4 regions of the Lysinibacillus sp. ACHW1.5 genome follow, and region 1 is predicted to be linked to each of the others. Evidence: riboswitches for the same ligand, from Rfam matches in the RefSeq annotation. Region 1 holds a riboswitch; each other region holds the start of a gene.
The links. A riboswitch is a leader RNA that binds a small molecule or an ion and turns the genes downstream of it on or off. The one in region 1 is predicted to bind S-adenosylmethionine.

Region 1 (4,501 bases):
CATGTTAATGAAACGTCCCATCGTGACAGATGGAAAAAAAGTTACTTTAGGTTTTAAAGAAGTAGATTTTGAGCAAGCTTGGAAATAACCGTATTAAACCTTGTATTTATAGGAGAAGTATGGCACACTGAAAGTGAATATATTACATATTTATGGAGGGGTTTTTTGCATGAGCACACCTAAAGACTTACGATACTCTGAAGAACATGAATGGGTAAAAGTAGAAGATGGAAAAGTACGTATTGGTATTACTCACTTCGCACAATCTGAATTAGGAGATATCGTATTCGTTGAGCTTCCACAAGTTGGCGACGAAATCAAAACAGATGATCCATTCGGTAGCGTAGAATCAGTAAAAACTGTTTCTGAATTATATGCACCAATCTCAGGTACTGTAGTGGAAGTAAATGCAGATTTAGAAGATAGCCCAGAATTCGTTAATGAATCACCATATGAAAAAGCATGGATGATCGTTGTTGAGCCTGCTGACGCATCAGAAGTTGAGAAACTAATGACAGCAGAGCAATACGAAGAAATGATCGCTGAATAAGACAAGCTATAATCGAAAAACGTCGGAAACTACCGGCGTTTTTTGTTATATAATGACTTATAAGTGGGGATCTCTAAATGGAGGTGGCGTAATGTTCGAGGGAAAATGCTTGATAGTAGAAGGACGCTCAGATAAGCTACAAATTGAGCCTATTTTGAATGAGAATGTTACAATACTATGTACGAATGGTACAATTGGTGTGCATCAATTAGAAGAACTACTGGATCCCTATGAGGGCTGTGAGCTATTTACTTTTTTTGATGCAGATACTTCTGGCGATAAGCTACGTGCATTAATGGACAGACATTATCCAGAAGCTGAGCATCTGCGCACAATGCCAACATATAAGGAAGTAGAAACGACACCAAGAAAAGTGCTAGCGATGATTTTACTGCGAGCACATTTTTCAATCCATAATGAATATATTTTGTAAGGTTGCGTGAGTAAATGGAAGAATGGTCAACAGAGCAGTGGGAAGCGGCTAAACAGTCAGGAGAGAAAACTGCATTTTATTTATATACACCGATGTGTGGAACATGTGCAGTGGCATCTAAAATGATGTCCATTATTGAACAATTACTGCCACAGCTACAAATTGGTAAAGCAAATATCAACTTTTTGGAACACATTGCTTATGAGCATCAAATTGAAAGTGTTCCATGTCTACTCATCAGTGATGGCGGAAAAGTGACAGAAAAGATTTATGCTTTTCAATCCGTACCATTTTTATATGAATTGTTAAAAAAATCAATTGACTGAACTTTACTAGCGTGGTAAAGTATCAAATATATTACTAAAACATTAAATATATCGAACTCTTATGAAGAGTGGCGGAGGGAAGTGCCCTATGAAGCCCGGCAACCATCACAATGTGAAAAGGTGCCAAATCACCCAAAGATTTTTCTTTGAAAGATGAGAGAACGGTTTAACGTATTATACGTGACCCCTTCTACTTGTCTGTGAGTGAAGGGGTTTTCTATATGAGAAAAGGAGTATTCGCTATGATCCAGCTTCAAAATATTACAAAGAAATACAAAACAGCAAATGGCGAATTAACGGCAGTCAAAGACGTCAACCTTACTATTAATAAAGGTGAAATTTTTGGCATTATTGGCTATAGTGGTGCTGGTAAAAGTACCATGATTCGTTTATTAAACGGTTTAGAGAAACCGACAGCAGGAACAGTAACGGTGAACAATCAAGAATTTTCATCGATAAAAGGGCAAAAGCTTAGAGCGGCTAGACAAAAGGTAAGTATGATTTTCCAGCATTTCAATTTACTTTGGTCTAGAACAGTTGCCGAAAATATTGCATTCCCTTTAGAAATCGCAGGCTTCCCAAAGGCTCAACGTGAAGCACGTGTGAAGGAATTAATTGCCCTTGTAGGCTTAGAAGGGCGCGATAAGGCATATCCATCCCAGCTTTCTGGTGGACAAAAGCAGCGTGTAGGAATTGCACGTGCATTAGCGAATAATCCAGAGGTTTTACTATGTGATGAGGCGACATCGGCACTCGATCCTGAAACAACGGATGCTATTCTTGATTTACTCGTTGATATAAATGAACGCTTAGGCTTAACTATCGTCCTGATTACCCACGAAATGCATGTCATTCGCAAAATTTGTCATCGTGTAGCAGTGATGGAGGCAGGCGAAATTGTGGAACGTGGTGAGGTATTGCAAGTCTTCCAAGCCCCACAGGCGGCTATTACTAAGAAGTTTGTATCTCAAATTACAGACACTAAGGAAACACAGGATACGGTAGCACAAATTAAAACAAACTATCCAACTGGACAACTTGTCAAACTTATTTTTGTTGGTGAAAAAACAGAACAGCCAGTCATCTCACATCTTGTGAAACAATTTGATGTAGAAGTAAGTATTGTTCACGGAAATATTTCACAAACAAAAAATGGTGCATATGGTACATTGATTGTGCAAATTGATGGCTCTCAGAAAAACGTCACTGAAGCCCTTCGTTATTTAAATACAGTGGAAGTACAGACGGAGGTGATTGAAAATGCTAACTAATCTCTTTCCGAATGTAGACTGGGAAAATATGTGGCAAGCTACGTATGAAACTTTATACATGACAGCTATATCAACGGTTGTGACATTTATTCTTGGGTTAGTCATTGGTATTGTTCTATTTTTAACTAGTCCCAATCAGTTATGGGCAAATAAAATCGTTAACTTTTTAACGGGATCACTCGTTAATATTTTCCGTTCCATTCCATTTATCGTATTAATTATTTTATTAATTCCATTTACGAAGTTGTTACTAGGTACAATTCGTGGTGCCAATGCGGCGTTACCTGCTTTAATTATCGGTGCAGCACCGTTTTATGCTCGTATGGTATTAATTGCGTTACGTGAAATTGATAAAGGTGTCATTGAAGCGGCTCGTTCAATGGGAGCGAAAACTTCTACAATTATTTGGAAAGTATTGGTTCCTGAATCATTACCAGCTTTGATTTCTGGTATCACCGTAACGGCTGTTGCTCTTGTAGGTTATACAGCGATGGCAGGAATTATTGGTGCAGGTGGTCTTGGTAACTTAGCTTTCTTAGACGGCTTCCAGCGAAATCGCCAAGATGTGACATTAATGGCAACTATTTTGATCTTAGTAGTCGTATTTATTATTCAATGGATTGGTGATTTAATTACTGAGAAAATTGATAAACGCTAGCACGAAATTGAGGTTATTCCGGTTTTTACCGCTAACATATTTAAAACAAATAAAAGGGAGTGTCATAAATGAAAAAGTTATTAGCAGGATTATTTTTATCAATACTTGTACTAGCATTAGCAGCTTGCGGTACAGATAAAAAAGAAGATGAAAAATCAGCATCTGGCGATCAAACAGATAGTAAAGAAAACGTAACATTAAAAGTAGGTGCTTCTAATACACCACACGCAGTTATTTTAGACAAAGCAAAACCGATCTTAGCTAAAGAAGGTATTGATCTTGAAATTGAAACATATACAGATTATGTTTTACCAAACCAAGATTTAGAGTCAAAAGATATTGATGCAAACTATTTCCAGCACATTCCTTACTTAGAGCTACAAATTAAAGACAATGGCTATGATTTCGTTAATGCAGGTGGCGTTCACATTGAACCAATCGGAATTTACTCTAAAAAATATAAAACGTTAGAAGACCTGCCTGAAGGCGCAACAATTTTACTTTCTAACTCAGTATCTGACCATGGTCGTATGCTGTCATTGTTAGAGGCTAAAGGCTTAATTAAATTAAAAGAAGGCATTGATAAAACAGCAGCAGAATTAAAGGACATTGAAGAAAATCCTAAAAACTTTAAATTCGATGCAAATACTGCACCAGAAATGCTTGTACAAATGTACGAAAATGATGAAGGCGATGCAGTACTTATCAATTCTAACTTTGCCATCGATAACGGTTTAAACCCAATTGAAGATGCTATTTCTCTTGAAGATAAAGAATCTCCATATGTTAACATCATCGCTGTACGTGCAGGTGATGAAACAAAACCTGAAATTAAAAAATTATTAGAAGTATTAACATCTAAAGAAATCCAAGACTTCATTTTAGAAGAGTGGAAAGGTGCAGTAGTACCGGTAAAATAAGAATTAGAAATTTTATAAAAGGGTACATAAGTTTAACGACTTATGTACTCTTTTTTATTTGTAGTTAAATTGATGAGAAACTATGTATTTTTTATGACGTCTATTTATGTTCAGATATTGTTTAGTCACATTTATTACTATAGTAATGTTGTTAATTTGCGAAATAAATGATAGAAAGTAATAATAAGAAAAAACTAGATGGAGTGATTCTAATGAATGATATAAAATTCACCCATGACATCATGCAAGAACATGAAGTAGAGCGCTACTTTAAAATATGGCGAGAAAGTGTGATTAGATCACGCCTTACTATAACAGCAGTCTTTTTAAAAACAGCTAATGC
Region 2 (4,501 bases), 2.0 Mb from region 1:
GCTAGTCCAACAGTCACAGTCGACTTTCCTTCACCAGCTGGGGTTGGACTAATAGCTGATACTAATACTACCTTTGCATCCTCGCCCTGAGCAGTAATTTTTAATGGGTCGATCTTTGCTTTGTAGCGGCCATACTGTTCAAGAGCATCCTCTGGAATACCCGCAGCATTGGCAATTTCCGTAATAGGTTTGATCACTGCTTGACTAGCGATTTCTAAATCTGATAATGGTTGATTTTTCGTTGTCATTTGGCATCCTACTTTCTATGTTGTTCATTTCCATTATAGTCTTAATTGTGAAAAAAAAGAAAGCCAGATATGCAAGCATTTCGTCAATCAATTGACATCTTTGTTCAATTCCTGTATGTTCTAAGAGAAAATGCAATTTTTTCACATTTTCTCAATGAGTGCACCATTTATTAACTTTATTTTACATTCAAGCGCATTGGAGGCGAATGCTTATGCAACAGGGGATCGTAAAGTGGTTCAATAATGAAAAAGGTTATGGCTTTATTGAATGTGATGATGGCGAAGATGTATTTGTTCATTTTACGGGCATCCAGGAGGAAGGCTTCCGTACACTTGAAGAAGGTCAAAAGGTTTCATTTGATGTTGTGGAAGGCAATCGTGGACCCCAAGCATCAAATGTTGTAAAACTATAAGCATAATGGGGCTATCCATGTAGTTCCAGATTAGCAGCGGATTAGGAAATGCATCGTTTCCTTCATCCGCTTTTTGTATTGTTTTATAAGCTGAATGCCCCCTCCATGTTATAATAGAAGTAACAATACGTAAGGAGGGATCTCGATGCAAAAACAAAATAAACCCATGACTGAAGTTATTTTGAAGCATAAAGAACGACAAAGTGTAGCAGAATTTGCAGCAACACTGGAAACGATTGCAAAAAAGCTTAAAGAAAATGGTGAATTCACTTTTGTTCAAGACACAGAGCCAACAGTTGTCAGCCCAAGTGAACAGCTCAAAATCGAATACTCCTATACAAAAAAGGGCGACAAGCATTCATTTGAAATTGAATTTGATTGGTATACAGGTACAGAAACACCGAAAAAAATGACAATTGAATAATAATTGGCAACGAAAATCCACTTCTCTGATGAAGTGGATTTTTCCATATTGTTGAATTAAAGATCATGTCACTGCTAAAACTTTTTAGCAAGGTGAGGGGGTGATTTCGCTCCAGGGTCTCCTCTATAACGCTAAATCCACAGGAAAGCAAGTAGCCAGCATAATAAATTCTATTGATGGTTTTGTTTTTCAATACTTATGTAAAAAGGCGAGAGCAAAAGTGTTTCAGCCCATAAAAATACCGAGCTATCCACTAAAACGCTTACGAAGTGTTTCGGAATAGTTCGGTTTTTCTAGTTATCATGTTTGTTAATGTAAAGATTATTCGGCTTAATGAAGGTCCCTGTTAGTGATGTTCCAGCCTTTTCTCCTTATCGATTTATCCAATAAAAAGCACCAGGGCAAACTAAAGTTTCCTTTGTTCGTTTAGAATCCTTTAATGTCACACCAAATGGTCCCTCTTTGACATGACCAAGTGTCATTGTCATCGCGCTCTCTTCCTCATAGAAATCTAAACGCATATTCGGTAGCTGTAGTGACATATACTGCTCATATTGCGTAGGCACTGGTAGCTGTAACACCTCTTGCCACAGTTGTACTGTTGCCTGCATGTCCTTGACGTAGAATTGGACGGATTCCATGGTTATAGCCTGTTTGACATCAATGGCACCACTTGCCTTTAATTGAACCAAACGCTCTTCATCTGCCTCCGCCCATTCAATCAAAAATGGAAAATCAATTGGCAGATCTGGCTTACCAAAATGCAATAGCTTCCATTCTACCACAGTGCCATCTGGTCTTGTTCTGCTACATGCATCTGGTCCATATACTTCATAGCCCAATGCTCGCAAGCGTCGACCCTCTTCCTCAATATTTTTTGTGCGCAGAGCAATTCGAGAAAATCCCTGGCGCTCTTGATCACGTTTAAACGTATAATGTAGGGAATATGGGTATTGTGCCGCTTGCTCAAATAAATCACGATCATAGATAGCAATTTGTTCAATATAGCTTAAGCCAAAGTAGCTTAACGTATTATAAGTCCCCCACATCGTGTGCTGCCCACCATTCACTGTATGGACATTTCGTTTATTGAAGAAAACCTTTATATTTTCTGGTGATTCCACTTGATGAACCAAATGATCAAAATATAAAGTCATGGCCATTCCCCTTTCTTTCCCCATTACCTTTACCTGTATGTTTGATTAGTTTAAAATTTACTCAAGAAAAGGAGTTACTAGTAGGATATGAAAAAAAGTTTCGTTTACCTACAAACTCCGTTCACTAATTTCATAAAGAGGTGATTTGAATGACAGATTTAGTAGCTGCTTTTAAATTGGCATTAGGTAATTATCCTACAGGCGTAACAGTTGTCACGACATGTCATGACACAAAACCGATTGGCTTAACCGTCAATTCCTTTGCATCTGTTTCAATCGACCCGCTCCTTATTTTGTGGTCACTCGATAAAAAATCTCAGCTCCATCCTTATTTCACGACTTCGCCAAATTTTGCGGTCAATATTTTAGCGAGTGATCAAGAGCATTTATGTACACTATTTGCCAGTAAAATCCCTGATCGCTTTGCACAAGCAAAATGGTCAACTTCCTCTTTAGGACTACCGATTTTACATGATACAGCAGCTAATTTACAATGTAAAACATTTCAGCAAATCGATGCTGGCGACCATACCATTTTTATTGGGCAGGTCGTAGACATTACAAATGCTCAAAAAGAGCCTTTGCTTTATCATCGCCGTCATATCGGTCCCATACCAAAAAGCTTTTATAGCTAGCCTTTACACAAAAAAAGGGCCACTTGTAAGCACAGGAAATCCTTCATGCTTATAGGTGGCCGTTTGACATAAGTTCTACTGAAATCATTGTTATTTTTTCTGCGGAAATCTCTGCTTTTCAAGCCTATTAATTTGCACAATCACACCATCTTGAATCGTAATATGCACTTCACCAAATTCAAGATTTTGAATCGCCTTCGCAATTGCCTCTAGTTTCTTATCATCTACTTTTACTGACTGAGCCATACGATACACCCCTTCTTTTTTATCCTTATTGTTCATAAAGAGGCCAACGCATCAAACTGATTGATAGCCCCTCCTATCTCTCAGACACCATCTGTTGGATTTGGCACCTGTTGTTCGGTTGCCGAGGCTTCATTGGGCCAAGTCCCTCCACCTCTCTTGATAAGAGTACTGCGTTTCTTGAAAATAATTCTATAATTCTGCTATAGGAATGTCAATACAAAATATTAGAAAACCTAGTTGAATACTATGCAATATGTCGTTTAGATTAAAAGACTCCCTATACCTAAAGTATTTTATGCCTAGTCAGTGAGAAATAGATGGCAATCCATTAATTTATTACAAGCTCCATTTCCTCATCATGAATTCAAGTGGGCCTCGATGATGTTTAGTCCTCCACCATACAGAAACCACGACACATCCTAAAAAATAACAGCAGGCATACAGCATGGAAAAAGCAAGTGTTTGGTTCTCCAGCTTTTGGCAAATAATTAGTATTCCAATGCCTATAACAACATGGCCAACATAATGCGTTAAAGACATTTGTCCAGTTAATATGAAAGATTGAATAACTTTATTTTTACATGTCTCTACAAGATAGATGGAGCCAACAATGATAACAATAGCCGAAGCCGAATTAGAGAGGACATACATCATATTCGGTGGAATCGGTCCTGTATCAAATAAATACAATGCACTCTCTACATCTAATAAATGAATGGTTGTCATCTTAATGAATAACGTTGAACAAGTCTCAGTCACGATGACTAGCAATAAGCCTATCACCAGTAAGTTTTTTCTTAATGTATGATTTGTTAAATCTAATGTGCCCATTACCATCCCTATCAGAAAGAAGCAAATCCAGGGGAATAGTGGATGATAGCCATTAAACATCAAATTTCTTATAAATCCAGCTGGTGTCCAAAAATCAAGATACTCTAGTAGCACATATGTTGGATGCCAACCAGCAAGGTAACTAAATTGAATTTGAAGCCATTGTGAAAGGATAAGGATGGCACCAATTATGAAGATCATCATTTTCTTGGATTGGGCAATCAAACAAGCAGCAACAAACATATACACGCCATAATAATGTAAGATATCTCCTGTCCAGCCGATTGCATATAATATAATCCCTATCGTAAATAACAAAAGCGCCCTCTTCCACAAAGTAAGTCGATTTTGACGAAGAAGGATTGGGTCCTTACTCTCTCTAGCCTGACGAGTCATTAAGGCTGTCCCTATTCCTGCTAGCATGACAAATACGGCCGAAGCACGTCCCTCGAAAAGATGTTGGAAGGCCATTAACCATGTTGAACCATTCGTTGTAGAACCTGTTATGACGCCAAAATTGACAATGAACATGCCAAGCATGGCGAGA
Region 3 (4,501 bases), 130 kb from region 1:
CTCGTAGCGCGTCTGCTTTATCAATTTGCTCCCATGGTACATTTAAATCTGTACGACCAAAATGTCCATACGCAGCAGTTTGTTTATAAATTGGACGACGAAGATCAAGCATTTTAATGATACCTGCTGGGCGTAGATCGAATAGCTCGCGTACCCATTCAACGATTTCGCTTTCTTTCACTCTACCTGTGCCAAATGTATCGACAGCAATGGAAACAGGCTGAGCAACGCCAATCGCATAGGCAAGTTGCACTTCAGCACGCTCTGCTAAGCCAGCTGCTACGATGTTTTTCGCTACATAACGTGCTGCATATGCCGCCGAACGGTCTACCTTGGTTGCATCCTTACCTGAGAAGGCACCACCACCGTGACGTGCATAACCACCGTATGTATCAACAATGATTTTACGCCCTGTTAATCCAGCATCACCTTTTGGCCCACCAATTACAAAACGGCCAGTTGGATTGATGAAGTATTTCGTATTAGCATCTAATAATTCACTCGGTACAACTGGTGCAATAACAAATTCTTTTAAATCTGCTTGAATTTGTTCAAGTGTTGCTTCTTCATCATGCTGTGTTGAAATAACAATTGTATCCACGCGAACCGGTACATTATTGTCATCATATTCAATCGTTACTTGCGTTTTACCATCAGGACGCAAATAGGCAAGTTCCCCTGATTTACGTACTTCTGTTAAACGGCGTGCTAATTTGTGTGCCAAGCTAATTGGTAATGGCATTAGCTCTGGTGTTTCATTACATGCATAGCCAAACATTAAGCCTTGGTCACCAGCACCAATTGCTTCTATGTCAGCATCTGTCATAGAGCCTTCACGTGCCTCTAATGCCTGATCAACACCTTGGGCAATATCAGGTGATTGTTCGCCAATTGCCACAAGCACCGCTAAGTTCTCTGCATCAAAGCCATATTTACCTCGTGTATAGCCAATTTCAGCTACAGTGTCACGAACAATACCTTTAATATCCACATAAGTAGAAGTAGTAATTTCTCCTGCTACTAATACTAATCCTGTTGTTACAGTTGTTTCACACGCTACACGTGCATTTGGATCTTCTGCTAAAATAGCATCTAAAATGGCATCCGAGATTTGGTCACAAATCTTATCTGGATGTCCTTCTGTTACACTCTCTGATGTAAACAGTCGACGGTTTGTCATTTGGTTTTCCTCCTAAATACTCTTACAATAAGTAGTTGTGTATGAATACGGTACTCATTACCCATGTCAAGTCCGCTCCTAAGGATTGAACTCTCAAGCCGTTACTGCTGCTTTTAACACGAGGATTTCGAAAGATCCGTCATTATAATAAGGAAAGAACTACATATACTTACCTTTACATTGATTTTTAACAATAAAAAAATCCTTTTCTCACGTTACTTTACATGAGGAAAGGAATAATGACTGCGTAACCTTTCACTCTTATCGTTCAAGGGATGTTCCCTTGCATCAGGTTGGCACCAACGCATGTCGTGAAATAGTTCATGCAGGTTGCCGGGTTTCACAGGGCCTGACCCTCCACCAGCTCGGGATAAGAGTATCCGTTCAATCTCATGTTACTGAAAAGGTCGAACGTTGTCAAATATTTTCTTATGTATTACTGTATAGAAAGGAAAGAACTTATTACACAAAAACTTTTCATACTTGGATGATGATGTAAATAGAAGCAAATTAATCCCTACAACATACCTAGCTACTTGTGGTAACATATGTGTGGCTCAATTTTCGTGCCTAATTACAGTAGGATTGATGGTATTCTACTCGAAAAACATTATTTTTTGTCAGTTTATTGAAAAGTGGTAAAAACTCTAAAATAATTTCTTAATTAGTATAGATTATTTAAGCAATTGTGTTATACTATTTTTGAAATTAAGAAAAAATCCCTCTAAATCAAGGGAATACTATAAAAAAGGATGGTATTTAATCGATGAATTCAGTAGAAATTGCAAACGAACTGAAGGAATTATTAAACGGCGGTAACATTAATGTTCAACTTTCAGTACCACAATTAGCAGAAAAAGCTACATCTCGTGGTGAAGCAATGTTAACAGTAGATGGCGCAGTTCGTGCAGAAACTGGCAAATACACTGGTCGTTCACCTAAAGATAAATATACGGTAGAAGAAGAAAGCACAAAAGATCAAATTGACTGGGGTAAAGTCAACCAACCGATTTCTTCTGAAGTGTTCGATAACCTATATGTAAAAGTAATAAAATATTTAAAAGAACGTGACGAGTTATTCGTATTCAAAGGCTTTGCAGGTGCTGACAAAGATTCACAATTAAGCATTCAAGTTATTAATGAATACGCATGGCACAATCTTTTTGCTCATCAATTATTTATCCGTCCAACAGCAGATGAATTAGCTTCTCATGTTGCTGACTTCACTGTCATCTCAGCTCCTAACTTTAAAGCAGATCCTGCGGTTGATGGTACTGCTTCTGAAACATTCATCATCGTATCACTTGAAAAGAAAATTATTTTAATTGGTGGTACAGAATATGCTGGTGAAATGAAAAAATCTATCTTTGGTATCATGAACTACTTATTACCACAACAAGGTATTCTTTCAATGCACTGCTCAGCAAACGTTGGTGAAGCTGGCGATGTAGCGTTATTCTTCGGTCTATCTGGTACTGGTAAAACGACGTTATCAGCTGATCCTGATCGTAAGCTAATCGGTGACGATGAACACGGTTGGTCTGCTAATGGTGTATTCAATATTGAGGGTGGCTGCTATGCAAAAACAATCAACCTTTCTGCTGAAAAAGAACCAGAAATCTACAATGCGATTCGCTTCGGCTCTGTATTAGAAAACGTAGCTGTTGATCCAGAAACGCGTATTTGTGACTATGATGACGGATCACTAACAGAAAATACTCGTGTAGCTTATCCAATCCAATACATCGAAAATATCGTTGATCCTTCTGTTGCAGGTCATCCAAAAACAATCATCTTCCTAACAGCTGATGCATTTGGTGTATTACCTCCAATCAGTAAATTAACTAAAGAACAAGCAATGTATCACTTCCTAAGCGGGTTCACTTCTAAACTTGCTGGAACTGAACGTGGTGTGACTGAGCCAGAACCAGTATTCTCTACTTGCTTCGGGTCTCCATTCCTTCCACTTCCTGCAACAGTATACGCAGAAATGTTAGGACAAAAAATTGACGAGCATGGGGCACAGGTATACTTAGTAAACACTGGTTGGACTGGTGGCGAATATGGCACAGGTAGCCGTATGAAACTTTCTTATACACGTACAATGGTCCGTGCAGCAATCGATGGTAAATTAGCAGATGTTGAAACAACACAAGATGCTGTGTTTGGTTTACACATTCCAACAGCAGTTGAAGGCGTACCTTCAGAAGTGTTAAATCCTCGTGAAGCTTGGGCAGATAAAGCTGCATACGATGCAAAAGCTGCTGAGCTTGCAGGCTTATTCAACGAAAACTTCAAGAAATTCTCAAACGTTTCTGAAGCCATCACTACACTTGGTGGTCCATTAAAATAACATCTATTTAAAAGACAAAGGGAACAATTAATTCGTTCCCTTTGTCTTTTTGTTTTCTCTATGCTTTATTGCTGTTTCATCCACTTGCAAAGAGCACGAACAGTTTCACGATTTTTTGCTGGTGGATATTGATGTGCATAGGTAAGATCATACCAAGTTTCGAATGATTTATTTGCTTCCTCTAAAAAAAATGCCAATTGTCTGGCATGTTCAATATCCACATTTTCATCACGATAGCCATGAATGATAAGAACGGGAGCTGTTATACGCTCTATCTCAAAAAGAGGTGTCCTTGCATCATACGCTTCTGGTACACGATTAGGTGTTCCTCCGATAACGCGCTTCATCATCCTGCGCATATCTGTACGTTCCCAATAAGTGGCTGTTGCATCAGAAACACCTGCCCATGTTACAACAGAAGTAATATCCCTCCTTAAAATAGCTGTCCACAGAGCCATAATACCACCTCGTGAAAAACCAAAAACATGAATATTGTCATTGCAGAATTGTTTGAGTACATCTACGGCATAGACCGCATCGTAACGGTCTGCCCCTGCAAACTCGTCACGACCCTCTCCCCCACGATTCCCACGATAATATGGGGCAAATACGATAAAGCCCTGCGCCGCAAATTGTGCAATACGAGAGGGTCTTACCATCCCAATGCTTTGCATGCCGCCCCTTAAATATAAAAAGCCATCATATGTACCTTCTGTCTTTGGCTCTGCTAATAGTCCTTTTATACGTAAGCCCTGTGAAAGATAGGTTATTTCCGTTAAACGGATAGCTGGATTTGGTGAAGGATAGGGGCGTTTTTCGATAATATCACCATTGTGTGTCACGATGTTTCAGCTCCTCCAGCATTTTCTTCATCCCCTCATCCTTCATGTGAAAACTCAAGTTAGGATGCTGAGCAAATTCTTCATCGGTTAACCAAAGCATGCCTGACGTTTCTAAATCAAATTCTA
Region 4 (4,501 bases), 1.3 Mb from region 1:
AAATAAATCGATTGATTACGTTAATAAAAAAACAGCCCAGGGGATTGATGAACGCATTGAAAAAACTGTAGAGAAAATTCAACAGCAATATGAAGTCGATGTTTTTGGATTTGGGGATGCCCTACATCGGGCAGATCCAAAGCAGTGGAAAAAAATCAAGGATGACTGGACTTCCATTTTTCCAGATTTAGCAGTGGCTGTTCATGTAAAGGTAACAACCCAAGGTTCAGGTACGATGCAAAATTCATTATTAAACAAGCCAAAGGAGGAGTAATGAGATGGTACTAGCCGTAGCTATCTTGATCATCGCGATAATTATTGCGCTTATTTTTATTCCAAAGCTAAAAAAGCAACAGGATAGAAAAGCCATTATTGTATTCTCCTTTTTGCTACTTATTGGAACGGCTTTAAATATGGGGATTGCCCTTAAAATCCATATTCCTAGCCCATTAGATTTGATTACCTTTATCTTCACACCAATTAGGGATTACATTGTGTCATTCACAAAATAGAAAGATGGACTGAGAAACGGAGGGTAGCTTGATGGAAAAAGAGATAATTAGTTCAAGACAGTTTACAATCGTTACCTTTCTCTATTCTATCGGTACAGCGATTTTAATTATCCCTTCGAGTATTACTGGTGCCGCTAAGCAAGATGCTTGGATAGCGGCAAGCATTGGTGTTCTGCTTAGTTTACTGGTACTAAAATTATTTTTAACACTGGCCAATCAAACACCGTCCCTAAACTTTATCGAGGCCAATGAAAAAATACTTGGGCGTTTTTTTGGGAAAATCACAGCAATTTGTTTCCTAATTATGACCTTTCTTTCGGCTGGAGAATTACTCTATTTTATCGGTATTTTCATGAAAACGGAAGTAATGCCAGAGACACCGACATTAGCATTTGCCCTACTGTTCAGCATCCTTATTATGTATGCCGCTTATTTAGGGATTGAGACCTTTGCCCGTTCGGCAGAAATCCTCTTCCCATTGTTTACCTTTATTTTTATTTTTTTCGTCCTTAGTATTACCCCTCAAATTACATTTGAGAATATTCAGCCTCTACTAGAAGCGACCAAAGCATCTATGTTTTATAGTATTGCACGCTTTATGAGTATCTTTTCCTTTCCATTAATTGTATTATTGATGCTCTATCCTACTGGCGTCAATGTACAGCCGTCTGCACAGAAAGGGCTATATATTGGGGCAATTTTTGGCGGAATCGTCTTAGTTACGTTGATTGTCCTATCGATTCTTGTATTAGGTCCTGAAAACACTGCATCAAGGACATTTCCTAGCTATGCCTTAGCACAAAGAATATCTATAGGGAATTTTTTGCAGCGCATAGAAATCATTATGGCATTTATGTGGATTTCGTCTATATATATTCGTACATTTATGTATTTCTATACGACCGTTGTTGGACTTGCACAAATATTGAAGATCAAGGATCATCGTCCACTCATTATACCGATGGGTATAATTGTTATTGGACTTTCTCAAATTGTTCATCCAGATATTGTGCATTCTACTAATTATAATAATGAAATTTGGCCAATCTTTTCCTTTATTTTCACCATTTTATTACCTATACTATTGCTGATTGTGGTAGTTATTCGCAATCGCAAATCCAAGGCTCAAAATAACGAAACACCTCAGCAGGAAACAGAAAATGACAATCAAAAAGTCTAATTTCTTCTAAGCTAGAAAAGAAATTAGACTTTTTATTAATTAAATATGATATTCGATTTCATCTACAAAATCCCATTCATATGGTGTTTCTTGGTAAACATAGTAGTTCAACCAGTTAGAGAATAATAGATGCGTATGGGCACGCCATGTATTCATTGGCACTTGTGTAGGATCGTCATTCGGGAAGTAGTTCACAGGAACGGCGATATCTATGCCCTTCGCCACATCGCGACTGTACTCATCGGCTAGCGTTGTCGCATCATACTCTAGATGGCCCGTAATCATAATATTTTTATTATCTTTTGATTGTACAATAAATACCCCAGCATCCTCTGAATAGGATAATAATCGTAGATCTGGATGATTGCGAACCTCGTCAATCGAAACAGATGTATAGCGTGAATGGGGCGCAGTAAATAAATCACTAAAGCCACGTACCAAATCTACAGTTAAATCTGTAATCACATGGGAATAGACGCCTGAGCATTTAGTAGAAAGCTCAACCTTCCCAATGCCATAATGATGATACAATGCAGCCTGTGCCCCCCAACATATATGTAGCACGGATGTCACATTCTTTTTAGACCAATCCATAATTTCTGAAATTTCCTGCCAATAGTTGACCTCTTCAAAAGCCATTTTTTCTACTGGTGCACCAGTTATAATCATACCATCGTAGCGTCGGTGTCGAATCTGATTGAACGTTGTGTAGAAAAGCTGCAAATGGGATTTACTCACATTTTTAGACTCGTGAGTGGCTGTATTCAAAAAGGTAATATTCACCTGTAATGGTGTATTCCCCAATAAACGTAATAATTGGAGCTCAGTTTTTTCTTTTTCTGGCATTAGATTTAATATTAATATATTTAATGGACGGATTTGCTGTGTTTTCGCACGATCTTCTTCCATGACGAAGATTTTTTCCTCACGTAAATGTTCTCCAGCTGGTAAATTTTTCGGAATATTAATTGGCATCTTGCTTTCCCCTCTCTATAATCACTCTCTTTTAGCAAACCTAACTTGCGTACATTGCAACGAAATTAAAAAATCCTCCTCATTCCATACGAGATAGAATGAGAAGGATTTTTTTCACGTCCACTCTTATCTCTCAAAGGAAAAAATCCTTTGCTGGAATTAGCACCTTTCTAACAATTGTTAGAGGTTGCTGAAGCGTCATCGGGCCAAATCCCTCAGCTTCTCTTGATAAGATTATTTAATTATCTTGAATTGTAACACGAACTAGTTAGAATATCAATAATTCATCGAATATTTTGTGATTCATGTGCATGTTCCTTGCTCATTTGATGTACACTAAGCTTGCTATCTGTGGTGTTTCTACATTTAAAATTTATGGTAAACATGCCGTAATTATGTTACCATATACTTTTAGTAAGAGAGAGGAACGTGAATAGTTTGATTAAAATTGAATTTCCAAAACCAGATCTAGTAATCCGTCAACGTGAACAAGATTTAAAACCAGGTGATGTGCCAATCACACCTTACTTCGGTTTTATTGACTTCCATAAAATCACACGTGATAAAGGTGGCATTTTCTTATTCTATAATGACAAGAATGAGCTATTGTTTGTTGGGAAAGCACGTAAAATTCGTCAACGTATTAAAAAACATTTCGAGGATAATGTATCTCCGATGAAAAACCATCGTGATGAAGTGTTCAAAATTGAAGTCTATGAAGTAGAAGATCCAATGGAACGTGAAATTTACGAAACATATGCGATTAATACTTTCCGCTCTAAATATAACGTAGACAAAGTCTTTTATTAGATATCACGTAAAGAAACCGAAATCTCATCTAAAGGGATTTCGTTTTCTTTTATCACATAATGGTCATACGATCAATGGGCGTACTCTGACCGTTTATTCGCAACTCAATGGTATCCAGCTCAGGATTCTTGACGGTGACTTTAAAAACATAGGGTTGAGCCTCTTTCCTTTGCTCGCTGCCTTCCTCTAACTGGATAATAAGCCTATTTCCCTCAGCTGTAATACTTGCCAATACATTCCCTTTTGAATAATAAACAAGGTAATATGGAGCATCCTTTTCATGCAATAGTTGTATTCTGTCATTAGAAACGATATTTTTTTGGACATTATCTGGGACAACCGTTAGCTCATTAATCGTTGGTGGATCGGTAGGTGGTGTAGCATTACAGGCTCCTAGCATTAGTAGGCTTATTAAACCTAGCAACACGAATTTTTTCAAGTAACTCCCCTTCCTTATACGACTATTCTAAGAAAAAAGCTTTACGCTCCTTAGCAATCCAATCTTCTAACTCCTGATCATCACGTTTTACTAACCGATTGATGAGCACATCATGCCATATATAATCCTCTAACAAATAAATATGAACCGGATCATTGGTGATAAAGGCCGTCTCTTGGGTAGATGGAGAATGACCATAAATCATTTCCTGACCATCTATCGATAAGATAAACCAATGCGGTGTAGACGCTTTTTTTGTATAATGTGTGGCTCTATGCTGGTCAATTGAGGCGAGATGCTCTCCTACATACAACGTAATGCCATGAACAGGAACATGCAGCGCCACCTCTTGCAAATCTTCACGTAAGGCATCATACATATCTTCCCACATCGACAGCATCACTTTTTTCTTCGCCTTCTTTAGAAGTGACTGACAATAGTTGATAATGGATTCCTTGCCCTTCAGCATGACCACTTTAGGCTCTGCTTCCTGTACTTTTTCCTCTAATTTCTCTAATTTCCCGCTTATAGACGTAAAATTCGACTCCCAGCGCTGTTGCATTTGCTGTAAGAACACAGACACAG

Region 2: another riboswitch for S-adenosylmethionine. It lies ahead of L6W14_RS07685 (YezD family protein); the one in region 1 lies ahead of L6W14_RS18185 (methionine ABC transporter ATP-binding protein).
Region 3: another riboswitch for S-adenosylmethionine. It lies ahead of metK (methionine adenosyltransferase); the one in region 1 lies ahead of L6W14_RS18185 (methionine ABC transporter ATP-binding protein).
Region 4: another riboswitch for S-adenosylmethionine. It lies ahead of metA (homoserine O-acetyltransferase MetA); the one in region 1 lies ahead of L6W14_RS18185 (methionine ABC transporter ATP-binding protein).

The regions. Positions count from the first base shown of each region.
Region 1 is NZ_CP091777.1:3,613,882-3,618,382, reverse strand. Features, by position in the region: gene L6W14_RS18205 (arsenate reductase family protein) at 1-88, shown strand, start outside; gene gcvH (glycine cleavage system protein GcvH) at 170-550, shown strand; gene L6W14_RS18195 (toprim domain-containing protein) at 642-983, shown strand; gene L6W14_RS18190 (thioredoxin family protein) at 998-1,309, shown strand; SAM riboswitch class I at 1,366-1,469, shown strand; gene L6W14_RS18185 (methionine ABC transporter ATP-binding protein) at 1,552-2,580, shown strand; gene L6W14_RS18180 (methionine ABC transporter permease) at 2,570-3,238, shown strand; gene L6W14_RS18175 (MetQ/NlpA family ABC transporter substrate-binding protein) at 3,307-4,158, shown strand; gene L6W14_RS18170 (response regulator) at 4,371-4,501, shown strand, end outside.
Region 2 is NZ_CP091777.1:1,621,766-1,626,266, reverse strand. Features, by position in the region: gene L6W14_RS07710 (formate--tetrahydrofolate ligase) at 1-248, opposite strand, end outside; gene L6W14_RS07705 (cold-shock protein) at 461-661, shown strand; gene L6W14_RS07700 (amphi-Trp domain-containing protein) at 807-1,085, shown strand; gene L6W14_RS07695 (VOC family protein) at 1,457-2,242, opposite strand; gene L6W14_RS07690 (flavin reductase family protein) at 2,392-2,877, shown strand; gene L6W14_RS07685 (YezD family protein) at 2,968-3,123, opposite strand; SAM riboswitch class I at 3,194-3,289, opposite strand; gene L6W14_RS07680 (DUF418 domain-containing protein) at 3,460-4,501, opposite strand, start outside.
Region 3 is NZ_CP091777.1:3,484,791-3,489,291, forward strand. Features, by position in the region: gene metK (methionine adenosyltransferase) at 1-1,180, opposite strand, end outside; SAM riboswitch class I at 1,439-1,557, opposite strand; gene pckA (phosphoenolpyruvate carboxykinase (ATP)) at 1,947-3,533, shown strand; gene L6W14_RS17375 (alpha/beta hydrolase family protein) at 3,599-4,375, opposite strand; gene L6W14_RS17380 (NUDIX domain-containing protein) at 4,359-4,501, opposite strand, start outside.
Region 4 is NZ_CP091777.1:2,329,824-2,334,324, forward strand. Features, by position in the region: gene L6W14_RS11490 (Ger(x)C family spore germination protein) at 1-274, shown strand, start outside; gene L6W14_RS11495 (hypothetical protein) at 279-512, shown strand; gene L6W14_RS11500 (GerAB/ArcD/ProY family transporter) at 544-1,692, shown strand; gene metA (homoserine O-acetyltransferase MetA) at 1,732-2,667, opposite strand; SAM riboswitch class I at 2,791-2,902, opposite strand; gene L6W14_RS11510 (nucleotide excision repair endonuclease) at 3,106-3,477, shown strand; gene L6W14_RS11515 (hypothetical protein) at 3,530-3,916, opposite strand; gene L6W14_RS11520 (TrmB family transcriptional regulator) at 3,939-4,501, opposite strand, start outside.